Regions from separate parts of the Pseudoalteromonas sp. MBR-15 genome, predicted to be linked through region 2. Evidence: predicted binding sites of a transcription regulator. Region 2 holds the regulator's gene; each other region holds the start of a gene.
What was found. Region 2 encodes ArgR, which controls arginine synthesis, uptake and breakdown. Its sites were predicted from a motif close to ANTGAATANNTATTCANT; they were not measured.
Positions count from the first base shown of each region.

Region 1: the regulator ArgR is predicted to act here: its motif matches at 2,069-2,086, upstream of ACSSVW_RS11545 (OadG family transporter subunit).
Region 3: the regulator ArgR is predicted to act here: its motif matches at 2,447-2,464, upstream of argA (amino-acid N-acetyltransferase).

Region 1 is NZ_JBRJHH010000007.1:159,000-163,272, forward strand. It holds gene ACSSVW_RS11530 (TonB-dependent receptor domain-containing protein) at 1-973, opposite strand, end outside; gene ACSSVW_RS11535 (hypothetical protein) at 1,175-1,366, opposite strand; gene ACSSVW_RS11540 (DUF1328 domain-containing protein) at 1,419-1,592, opposite strand; gene ACSSVW_RS11545 (OadG family transporter subunit) at 2,125-2,373, shown strand; gene oadA (sodium-extruding oxaloacetate decarboxylase subunit alpha) at 2,389-4,167, shown strand; gene ACSSVW_RS11555 (sodium ion-translocating decarboxylase subunit beta) at 4,178-4,273, shown strand, end outside.
Region 2 is NZ_JBRJHH010000006.1:38,385-42,657, reverse strand. It holds gene ispB (octaprenyl diphosphate synthase) at 1-896, shown strand, start outside; gene mdh (malate dehydrogenase) at 995-1,930, opposite strand; gene argR (transcriptional regulator ArgR) at 2,157-2,624, shown strand; gene ACSSVW_RS09665 (Dyp-type peroxidase) at 2,627-3,526, opposite strand; gene ACSSVW_RS09660 (ABC transporter ATP-binding protein) at 3,591-4,273, opposite strand, start outside.
Region 3 is NZ_JBRJHH010000008.1:217,225-221,497, reverse strand. It holds gene ACSSVW_RS12835 (DUF3083 family protein) at 1-1,000, shown strand, start outside; gene argA (amino-acid N-acetyltransferase) at 1,045-2,385, opposite strand; gene sucD (succinate--CoA ligase subunit alpha) at 2,569-3,441, opposite strand; gene sucC (ADP-forming succinate--CoA ligase subunit beta) at 3,441-4,273, opposite strand, start outside.

The DNA.
Region 1 (4,273 bases), on a different contig from region 2:
CTGTAGCAGAATAACGCTCTGAAGGTGTTTGGTAGAAGTTATAAGGGTTAAAGTTAAATACACTACAGGTGTCTGGTTGCAATGTTCCGTCATTTCTAAATTGCCCAGAACCTGTTGTACCCGCACCTACAATCGCAAATCTCGTAGGGAATGCTGTTGTTGAACCGCCACTTTCAACAGAGTTTGGACCGCTACAATCTGCTGGTGCTGGAATTGGGGGTTCACCATTGAGGAATTGCTCGTAGTTAGCACCTGTTTTAGTTTCTATACCGAGTAGGCCCAACGGACGGTCACCCAGTAAGATTTGATCACGTTGGCTCCAGCCTAAAGAGAGAACCACATTGCCTTTATCATCTTCTAAATTAGAGCCGATTGTCAGGGCTATGCTGTCTTTATCGCCATCACCATCACCTGTTTCAGAGTGCTTAAAGTCTAAATCAACGCCTTGGAAGTCATCTTTTAAGACTACATTCACAGCACCTGCAATCGCATCTGAGCCGTATACCGCAGAAGCACCACCGGTAATAATGTCAATTCTTTCAATGAGGGCTGTGGGGATTGTTGAGCTATCAACAGACCCATTATAGTTGTATGGAATCATCCGGCGACCATTCATTAACACTAAAGAGCGTTGTGAACCTAAGCCCCTTAAGTTAATGGTTGCTGCACCGCCAGAGCCATTATTTACGTTACTACCGTCTCCAGGGATTGTAGAGGGAAGGGTTCTAAGGATTTGCTCTACTTCAGGTTCTTGTTGATAACCTAGTTCTTTTTCTCCAATTGAAACAATAGGGCTTGCAGAGACCGCACCAGGTTGTCTAATCCGACTACCGGTGACTGATATCACTTCGAGATCTTTTTTTGCTTCAGTTTCTTCTTCGGCTGAACTTGTTGGTGCATACAGTAAAACTGATGACACGAAGCCTGTACTAATTGCTAATCTTATAGCATTAGATAGTTTGCTGGTTAACATTGTTATCTCCCAATAAATTATAGTTGGCTAGAAAACAATGGAATACTGCTGATAGTCCATTCTTAGCAATATCAGCTTAGTATATATATTAGGTAAAAGTAAAAAAATACTTCGTTATTTTGTATATGTTTTTCAAAAATACCAATGCTTTACGAAAAAAAGCGACTTATAAAGCCGCTTTTTTTCGTAAAGTCTCTATTTTTAGCAGTTAGTTTCTTCTGCTTTTACACCTTCTTTAACTTCTTCGCATGCATCTTCTACTGCATTTTGAGCGTCGGTTACTGCTTCATCAATGCGCTCACCAGCTTCTTCTGCTGTGTTGTCTTCACACCCCATAATAAATAAAGCTGAAAATAGGGCGATAGTAGCTGCTTTTAAAGTTGAATTTTTCATAATGAAATTCCTTGTAAATAAATTAGTAAAGTAAATTGCTGTTGGTTTGTTATTACTTAGGTACATTGCCTCTAAGAGCACCTGATATAAGTGAAATAACAAGTAAAACTAAGAATATAAAAAATATGATTTTAGCTATGCCTGCTGCGGCCCCTGCAATACCGCCAAAACCTAACACTGCAGCGATTAGCGCTATAACTAAAAAAGTAACTGTCCAGCGTAACATAATGTTCTCCTTGGTTATTTAATTTCGTTTCGGTTGATTAGACTGAAGCGAGTTCCATACCAAAGTTTTAAAGTCCTTATTTTTCAATTTGTTAGTTTTGTTTTCGTTTTTTTTGTGGCGTGTCGTTTGGTAATTATTACGAGTGATCATGTAACTTATTCATAGTGATAATTTTTCAACTTCTATGCTGAAAGTGGACACCTGTGATTATGTTTTCTTGGTAAGACCAATTTAACCTGTATGGCATGCAAGTTACCAAACCCCTTGCTTTAGCTGATTTTTACGCTGCTACGTTACACAGTTAACTATTTTTACATATAACTTTTGACTATATTGAGTATTTTTATCGTCTATATTGGGTAGTTAATTGCCGTAATGGCTTGGTGTTAATTAATTGTTTGATGTGTTACCCTGTAATTAATTGGTTTTACCAATTGACAATAAAGCTTTAAAAATAAGTTTTGTTTGTTATTATGAATGTATAAATATTCGATTTAAGTGTTTTTTTATTCTGAGTAGCGAGGGGAGCAGTATGGATATTGGTGGCTTACTTACAACCGCAGCCAGCTTAATGCTAACGGGTATGGTGGGTGTATTTATCTTTCTCAGTATTTTGATTTCAGCCGTACTGCTGATGTCGAAATTGTTGGGGCGATTTGAAAACTCTGCGAGCTCAGTTCCAGCCCGAACCGCAAAATTACAGCCTCAGCAAGGGGTACCACCGGCACATATTGCAGCTATCAGCGCTGCTATCGCTCAATTTAGAAATAAACAACAATAACGGAGCAGCTTGAACATGGCTAAATTAAAACTAACCGAATTAGTATTGCGTGATGCGCATCAGTCTCTATTAGCAACGCGTATGCGCCTAGATGATATGCTGCCTATTGCCGAAAAGCTTGATCATGCAGGTTATTGGTCTATTGAATCATGGGGGGGAGCTACTTTTGACTCCTGTATCCGTTATTTAGGTGAAGACCCTTGGCAGCGTATCCGTGAGCTAAAGGCGGCAATGCCAAACACTAAACAGCAAATGTTATTACGCGGTCAAAATCTCTTAGGTTATCGCCACTATGCTGATGACGTTGTCGAAAAATTTGTTGAACGCGCCCATAAAAATGGCGTTGATGTATTCCGTATTTTCGATGCGATGAATGATGTACGTAACTTAGAAACGGCGATTAAAGCGGCTGTTAAAGTGGGAGCGCACGCGCAAGGGACTATTTCGTATACGGTAAGCCCTGTTCATACGCTTGATATGTGGTTAAAACTTGCTAAACAATTAGAAGAGCTTGGTTGTCACTCTATTTGTATTAAAGATATGGCGGGTTTATTAAAACCGTATGAGTGTGAGCAACTCATTAAAGGGTTGAAAGAGACAGTTTCAATTCCGATTGCTATGCAATGTCATGCGACTACGGGGCTTAGCACTGCAACATATCAAAAAGCAATTGATGCAGGTATTGATATGCTTGATACCGCAATATCGTCAATGAGTATGACGTATGGCCACAGTGCCACTGAAACAATTGTGTCAATTGTTGAAGGCACAGAGCGCGATACTGAACTCGATTTAAATCAACTTGAAGAAATTGCTGCGTACTTCCGTGATGTTCGCAAAAAGTATGCGGCATTTGAAGGCAGCTTAAAAGGGGTTGATGGTCGAATTTTACTAGCACAAGTGCCTGGCGGCATGTTAACTAACATGGAAAACCAGCTTAAAGAGCAAGGTGCAGCAGATAAATTAGACCAAGTATTACTTGAGATCCCGCGTGTTCGTGAAGACTTAGGGTTCATTCCGCTTGTTACACCCACCTCACAAATAGTAGGAACACAAGCGGTACTTAATGTATTAACTGGTGAGCGTTATAAAACAATCACTAAAGAAACTGCCGGTGTACTTAAAGGTGAATATGGTGCGACACCAGCGCCAATGAATAAAGAGTTGCAAGAACGCGTCCTTGATGGTGCTGAACCGATTACTTGTCGCCCTGCTGATAAACTTGAGCCTGAACTTGAGAAATTAGAAGCTGAGCTTTTAAAAGAAGCCAAAGAGCAAGGCTTAGAGCTTGCTGATGAAGTAATTGATGATGTGCTTACTTATGCATTATTCCCGCAAATTGGCTTGAAGTTTATTAAAAACCGCCATAACCCTGATGCATTTGAAGCAGTTCCAACCGCTGAAACTGCCCAGACTGAAAGTAAACAACCTACGTCAGGCAAAAATGCCGTTAAAGCTGAGCAGTATAGCGTAAAAGTTGATGGGAAAGTTTACGATGTCGTAGTAGCGCAAGGTGGTGAGCTTAAAGAAGTTACTCTTAAAGACAGCGAATTAATTCCACAATCGGCATCAGCGTCAGCGGGTGAAACGCTCAATGCGCCATTGGCGGGTAATATCTTTAAAATTAAGGTAAAGCCGGGCCAAACGGTAAATCAAGGCGATGTGGTTATCATTATGGAAGCAATGAAAATGGAAACCGAAGTCCGTGCTGCACATACAGGCACTGTCGCTGAAATCTTAGTAGCCGAAGGTGACTCAGTTACCACTGGCGATGCTATGATTTCGTTAGCGTAGGGGATAGAAGATGGATGGTCTTTTAAACCTTTGGCATGCAACGGGTATAGCAAACTTTACCTTTCCTGCTTTGATTATGATTGCCGTAGGGTGCTTATTGCTGTAT
Region 2 (4,273 bases):
GCTCAGATGTCGCGTTGGTTAATCAACTTGGTTTATACATAGTTAACAGTGGTGGCAAGCGTGTTCGCCCCATGTTGGCTATTTTAGCAGCTAAAGCTTTAGGCTATGAGGGTAAAGATCACATTACCCTAGCAACCATCATTGAGTTTATTCACACAGCAACTTTGCTGCATGATGACGTGGTTGATGAGTCTAATTTGCGTCGAGGTACACCTACCGCAAACGCAGAGTTTGGCAATGCAGCCAGTGTGCTCGTGGGTGATTTTATTTACACTCGCTCATTCCAGCTTATGGTTGGGCTTGGCAAAATGCCGATCATGCAAATTTTAGCTGATGCGACCAATGTCATTGCTGAAGGTGAAGTGTTGCAGCTTATGAACTGTAATGACCCTAACACCACCGAACAAAGCTATATGCAGGTTATTTACAGCAAAACCGCCAAGCTTTTCGAAGCCGCAACGGGTCTTGCCGCTATCATTACCGAGCAAGACGAAAAAGTCCTCGACGCATTAAACCTATACGGCATGCATTTAGGAACTGCTTTTCAACTAGTAGATGATGTACTTGATTACAATGCCGATGCACAGCAACTTGGCAAAAACATTGGTGATGACTTAGCTGAAGGTAAACCTACTTTACCGCTTATTTACGCGATACAAAAAGGCACACCAGCGCAAGTAAAACTAGTTCGTGAAGCCATTGAACTAGGCAATGGTATGGATCACTTAGACAGCATTCTAGCGACGCTCGCTGATACCAAAGCCCTTGAGTTTACAATGCAAAAAGCAGAGCAAGAAGCTGATAAAGCCATTGCATGCATTGCTTTTTTACCCGACACGCCATACAAACAAGCGTTAGAAAGCTTAGCGCGGATTGCGGTCGCCCGCGATCACTAAGCGATACTTTATTCGAGCCATTAAAAAAGCCTGCAATTGCAGGCTTTTTTGTTTTAAGCGCTTCAACATGCATGTGAAGCGCTTAGCATCAATCGGGATTAACCGTTGATGAAATCAACACCTTCTTGGATGTCTTTGTTAAGTGTCGCTAGCATGTCGTTCTTAGCTTGCTCTTCGAATGCACTTAACTCACCGTAAGAAAGAATTTCTTCAACACCGTTCTTACCTAAACGTACTGGGTGTGCGAAGTAAGCAGCATCACCATTTTCAACAGCAACGTATGCGTAATCTACCACGTCTTCACCTTGTAAGCCTTTCACTAAAGACATACAAAAACGAGCCGCTGCGGCACCCATTGAAAGTGTTGCTGAACCGCCACCAGCTTTAGCATTAACAACTTCAGTACCTGCATTTTGGATACGTGGAGTAAGTGCTGCAACTTCTTCATCAGTGAAAGTAACGCCTTCAACTTGTGAAAGAAGTGGCAGAATGGTTGTACCAGAGTGACCACCAATAACAGGGACTTTAACGTCAGTTGCGCTTAAGCCTTTAAGCTCAGCTACAAACGCTTCAGAACGGATCACGTCAAGAGTCGTAATACCGAATACACGGTTAGCATCGTAAGTACCCGCTTTTTTGAATACTTCAGCAACGATTGGCACAGTGCCATTTACTGGGTTAGTGATGATACCGACTAACGCTTTAGGGCAGTTTTTAACGATGCCTTCAGCTAATGTTTTGATGATACCTGCGTTTACGTTGAAAAGGTCCGCACGGTCCATGCCCGGCTTACGTGGCATACCCGCTGGAATAAGAACGATATCACAACCTACTAATGCAGCGTCCAAGCTGTCTGCACCAAAGCCTTCAACTTTAACGTCAGTTGGGATGTGAGAAAGATCAACCGCTACACCAGGAACAACAGGGGCAACATCGTATAACGATAATTCAGAACCTGCAGGTAAACTTGTTTTTAATAATAAAGACAATGCTTGGCCGATACCGCCAGCTGCGCCTAAAACAGCAACTTTCATTGGAATTCTCCGTAATTTGAGGTAGGAAATATTTGTGGCCCTAAAGATAATGAAATTAGCGACTAAAAACAAATTTATCCTGCTTATTTCGCGTATAATTTCGACCATAGTTGTAAACTTAGCTGTAACGTGACGGTATTTGGACGACAAATGCAAACAAATACTGCATAACTATGCAGAATTGTGTAGAATTACTTCATATTTGATGAATAAAAGAAACGACAACATGCAACCACAAGACAAACAAGAAGCACTGATCAAAGCGTTTAAATCGTTATTAAAAGAAGAAAACTTTGGCTCACAAGGTGAGATTGTCGAAGCATTAAAAGACCAAGGCTTTGATAATATTAGCCAAAGTAAAGTCTCACGCATGTTGAGTAAATTTGGCGCTGTACGCACACGCAATGCAAAACAAGAAATGGTGTATTGTTTACCTGCCGAAATGGGTGTGCCAACCGCAAAGAGCCCTCTTCGTCAGCTTGTTATCGACATCATGCACAACGAAATGATGATTATTATTCGTACCAGCCCAGGGGCTGCACAGCTGATTGCCCGATTACTGGATTCATTAGGTAAGGCAGACGGTGTACTGGGTACAATTGCAGGCGACGACACTATTTTTATCGCCCCTGCAAAAATTTCTGAAATCGATGTCACGCTAGACCGTGTTAGAACATTATTCGATACAGTTTAACGTTAAAGCTGCTTCAAAAAGTTTACTGACGGGGCGAAAAATGCAGACCCCATGTCGGCTTGTGTAAAATCGAGCCAATGGTCATAACATTCGCCCTGCCCTAATCGGCTTTTGAGTACCTGTTCAAACGCATCACCTTGCGCTGCACACGACACCATTAAAATGCCCTGTTTATGAACGTCACCAAACGGCATGCTTTGATTGAGTATGAGAGGCTGACCCTTTTCATCTTTTAATTCATTTCGTACTGCATGACTCGTTTCAACAGCTGGCATTATTAACGTGTTATCAAGACGTGTACGCCCCATGATTTGCTCTTGCTCAGATAACGACAAATGTTGCCACACGCTTAGGTCATGCACAAAACGCTGCACATGAATATAACTTCCCTGATCTTCAAAATGACCCGGCTTATCAATCAGTGCGGTGCTTCGCTTTTGTCGCCCATGCGGAGTGTCTCCCGCATAAATAAAGCCATTAAAATCGCGGCCATCTAAAAAGCGAAAGTTACGAACTTGTTCCACCAGCTCAACATCAGGTGTAAATAATTTAATGATTTGTAGAGCAAAAAGGTGATTTACATCTTCACGATCAGAGCGAATTTGCACAAACAAATCGAATGGCTGCGCACTCATGACGTGCTCACTGTGCGTCACATTTGGAAAGCTTTGTAATTGGCTTGGAATAAACTCTGGCAGTATATGCGGCCAGTACTGCGCACCAAGCGCAACCACACATGACAACATGGCTTCAGAGAATTGGTCTGCAAACTCGTCTTGAATGACGCTTACGCGTTTAAGTTTTTTGCGTAATGACTCATCGTGACCATCATAAACATTAAAAAACAGGTGCAAACCGTGTAAGTTTGCTTCAGCACAAATCCCAGATTGCGCTTGCGCCATAATGAATCCTTAGCTACTCGTTATCAAACATACAGACAAGGAATTCAGGATTATAACGTTCTGTTTAATCTTCGAAAAAATTGACCGTATGTGGCATTATTTTTATTTTTACTGGTTGCTCGACCGCTAGTACACGATCATTTTCGGCAGCAACTTCTAGCTCCTGCCCAGCAATACGTACCTTATACACATAACGCGTACCGATAAAACGTCTGTTGAGTATGGCTTGACTACTTACATCGCCGTGCTCTGCCTCACATAACTTAATATGATGAGGTCGTACATACACCACACCGTGTTGACCTTGATGCTTGCTTTCGGTTAGCGAATGTATGACACCATACGTCGTTTCATATTCAGTTGGCGTTAAGACTTTTGCCGTTAAGTATATGCCCGTACCAAGAAACTCTGCAACCTCCTTTGAGTTAGGTTGGCTAAATAACTGCTCGGGAGTGCCTTGTTGCGCTATTTTTCCACCGTGCATCACCGCAAGCGTATCAGCAAAGGCAAACGCTTCTTCTTTTGAGTGCGTCACAAAAACAGCGGAAACTTGTTGGTCTTTTATAATCCGACGAATATCAGCAATTAATTCAAAACGCACTTGGGTATCAATGTTCGAAAATGGCTCATCAAGTAGTAATAAACTGGGTTTATATGCCAAAGCTCTCGCTATTGCGACACGTTGTTGCTGCCCACCGGAGAGTTGATGTGGGTATCGTTTTGCACAGCCATCTAGTTTAACCAACC
Region 3 (4,273 bases), on a different contig from region 2:
ATTTAAACCCAATGATGAGTTTTTTGCCCAGTTTACGAACATTAGCTGCGGTTACAAGCGTCTTGCAAGGGAATTATTTGCGCTGTGCGATGAGTATGAACTTCATAACGTACATCTCATTGCGAATGATAAACTACCTGTCGTACGCTACCATGATGAGGCGTACAGTTTAGAAACAACAAAACAAATATTATTTTTCTATAATCCGCAATACCACGAAGCACACAATGTATTTGCTAATGGCGAAGAAAGATGCAAAAAAATTCGCTTATTATTCTTAGCAACCGGTGACGATATTCGTGCAAATGCGGCACAGTTCCACCATAAAGTGCAACGGGTAATCAATACATTACAAGACAAGCTTTTAAGCAACCAACCCCCGCTTAAGATTCGAGATCATCAACACTTAACCTATGACTTATTTGCCAAAGCCAAAGGCCACAAAGAAAGCTATGGCTATAAGTTACGAAGTTTATATCCGCGTTATCAATCGCGCCAATGCCATTTGCCAAGCGATCACAGCGAAATGACCTATGCAGGCTTTTCAATTCCTGTCACACGCGCAATTAAGACACAATTTCAGCATATGCTAAATGAAGAAAACTATAGTCAGTTTTATCAGTATATTTTTGATGCGTTTAAACGTGCCTGTGATAAGCGTCAACTTAACTTAGCTGCCTTTATCGCAAATGGAACACGCCCGATTGTGCGTAATAGTAATATTGACAATGCACAGAGCAATAGCGAGTTACAAAAACTGACTTTCGACTGCACCAGCGAGCAAGTACAAATACAACAATTTTGGAATGCGGATACGTTGGTCGATGTGCTGCACTTTGTTATTGCAGCAGCAGAAAAAGATAAACACGATATCGGTTACGGCCGATTTATGAACCAAGTACAAAGTGCCATTAATGAGGTGACAGACGAACTTGCGTTTAATCCAACACGCCAAGACTTACGCGTGCGCTTTTATCAGCATATTAACTATCAATATTAAACAGGTTTTACGCGGGTGACAGCGATGTGTCACCCACCTTTACCTTAACGATTTTTTGGTAATTTAGATAAGTCTAAACGTAATACCTTTGAGCGTCGCTGGTAGTTATACAGCGACTTTTTCTTCGCGGGCAGTTCATCGACCGTCACCAATTCAAAACCTTGTTCAATAAACCAATGAATACTGCGCGTTGTTAACGCAAATAACCCATGATAACCACACCGTTTTGCCTTATTAATTATAAAACGTAATAAATTACTGCCACGGTCTGCATCACGATATTGAGGGTGAACAGCAAGACTTGCAAATTCACCAACCTGCTCTTCATCAAATGGGTAAAGGGCAGCGCACGCGATAATAAGTCCATCACGCTCAATCACTGTGAATTGCTCAATTTCTATCTCTAATTGCTCTCTTGAGCGACGCACTAAATAGCCCTGCTCTTCAAGTGGTCTAATTAAGTTTAAGATACCGGTTATATCACTGATCGTTGCACTACGAAGTTGTTCAGAACTTTGTGGCGCAATCTGGGTCCCAATACCATCCAAAGAGAAGAGCTCTTGCAATAAGGCACCATCTTCTTTGTAGCTGACAAGGTGACACCGATGCACCCCGCCCCGACATGCATCAATAGCAGCTTGCAAAAAGACAGGGGCGCTCAAACATGAAGGTGTATGAGTGCGATAGTGCTCTAACACTCGCTCGGCTTCGTTTGGCATTAATTCTGCTATCGCTTCGCCATTTTCATCTAAAATACCTGCATCTTGGCTAAAGCCTAGCATTTTGTCTGCTCTGAGCTTTAAAGCAACTTGAGTCGCAATTTCTTCTGCGGTTAAATTAAAGCTCTCACCCGTCACTGAGGCAGCAATCGGACCTAGGAGCACAATACTATTGTTATTGAGTTGGTGGCGTATTCCCTCAACATCAATTCGCCTAACCCGCCCCGAGTGGTGGTAATCAACCCCTTCATCAACGCCTAAAGGCTGCGCTATAACAAAATTACCACTGACTACATTTAAAAATGAGCCCGACATGGGGGTGCTACTTAATGACGTGGATAAACGTGCGGTGATGTCAAATTGCATTGCTCCGGCCACTTTTTTAATCACTTCAAAAGTGGTGTTATCGGTAACACGGATCTCGTTATGAAAATGACTAGTTATGCCAACCTCATTCAAAGCGGCATTAAATTGTGGCCGTGCGCCAAACACCAAAACAATCTTAATACCTAAGCTTGTTAATAGAGCAACATCATTAATAATACTTCGACAGCCTGGCTGGTCTATCGCCTCACCACCCAGCATTACAACGAAAGTCTTGCCTCTATGGGCATTTACATAAGGAGTCGACTGACGAAATCCGTCTACTAATTCTGTAGTACGCACGTGCTAATTACCTTTTAAATTCAAGCGTTTTTTATTAAAACGGAAACAGAGGAATTAGTTTAAGGAATTTTTATTCATAAATAAAGAATTTTTATTCTTTATTTATGAATAAAAATTGACAGTGAATTAAGTAATAAAAAAGGCCCGCATAAGCGAGCCTCTTTTTAAGAGATTAAAGACCGATTACCAGCCTGTTTTCTCTTTAAGTGCAGCACCGATGTCAGCTAGTGAACGTACTGTTTTAACGCCAGCAGCTTCTAATGCAGCAAATTTCTCATCAGCAGTACCTTTACCGCCTGCGATGATTGCACCCGCGTGACCCATACGCTTACCTGGAGGCGCAGTTACACCCGCAATGTAAGAAACAACAGGCTTAGTTACGTTGTGCTTGATGTATTCAGCAGCTTCTTCTTCTGCTGTACCACCGATTTCACCGATCATAACGATTGCTTCAGTTTGCTCGTCTTTTTCGAACATTTCTAAAACGTCGATGAAGTTAGTGCCAGGGATTGGGTCGCCACCGATACCAACACATGTTGATTGGCCGAAACCAGCATCAGTAGTTTGCTTAACCGCTTCGTAAGTAAGTGTACCAGAACGTGATACGATACCTACTTTACCAGGCTTGTGGATGTGACCAGGCATGATACCGATCTTAGTTTCACCCGGAGTGATAACACCTGGGCAGTTAGGACCGATCATGCGAACACCAGTTTGCTCAAGCTTAACTTTAACGTCAACCATGTCTAGTGTTGGGATACCTTCAGTGATACAAACGATAAGCTCGATGCCAGCATCGATAGCTTCTAAGATTGCATCTTTACAGAAAGGTGCTGGTACGTAGATTACTGATGCAGTTGCGCCAGTTGCTTCTACAGCGTCACGTACTGTGTTGAATACTGGAAGACCAAGGTGCGTTTGACCGCCTTTACCTGGGCTAACACCACCAACCATTTGTGTACCATACTCAAGCGCTTGCTCAGAGTGGAAAGTACCTTGGCCACCAGTGAAACCTTGACAGATAACTTTTGTATCTTTATTGATTAATACAGACATTATTTGCCCTCCGCAGCAGCAACAACTTTTTCAGCTGCGTCTGTTAGTGATTCAGCAGCGATGATGTTAAGGTCAGAATTAGCAAGTACTTCACGACCTAGTTCAGCGTTAGTACCTTCTAAACGTACTACTACTGGTACGTTTACGCCTACTTCTTTAACTGCACCAATGATACCTTCTGCGATCATGTCACAACGAACGATACCACCGAAGATGTTAACTAAAACAGCTTTTACGTTGTCGTCTGAAAGGATGATCTTGAATGCTTCAGATACACGCTCTTTCGTCGCGCCGCCACCAACATCTAGGAAGTTAGCTGGCTTGCCACCGTGTAGGTTTACGATGTCCATCGTACCCATTGCTAGGCCTGCACCGTTAACCATACAACCCACGTTACCGTCTAGTGCAACGTAGTTAAGCTCGAAGCTTGCAGCGTGAGCTTCACGTGCATCTTCTTGAGATGGATCGTGCATTTCACGGATTTTAGGTTGACGGTAAAGCGCGTTACCATCTACACCGATTTTGCCATCTAGACAGTGAAGGTTGCCTTCGTCTGTGATAACAAGCGGGTTGATTTCTAATAATGCGAAATCGAAATCGTTGAACATGTTCGCAAGACCCATGAAGATCTTAACAAACTGTTTCATTTGCGTTGGGTTTAAACCTAGTTTGAAGCCTAATTCACGAGCTTGATACGCTTGAGGACCTACAAGTGGATCGATTTCAGCTTTGTGGATTAGCTCTGGCGTTTCTTCAGCAACAGTCTCGATTTCAACACCACCTTCAGTAGATGCCATGAAAACAACTTTACGAGAAGCACGATCTACTACAG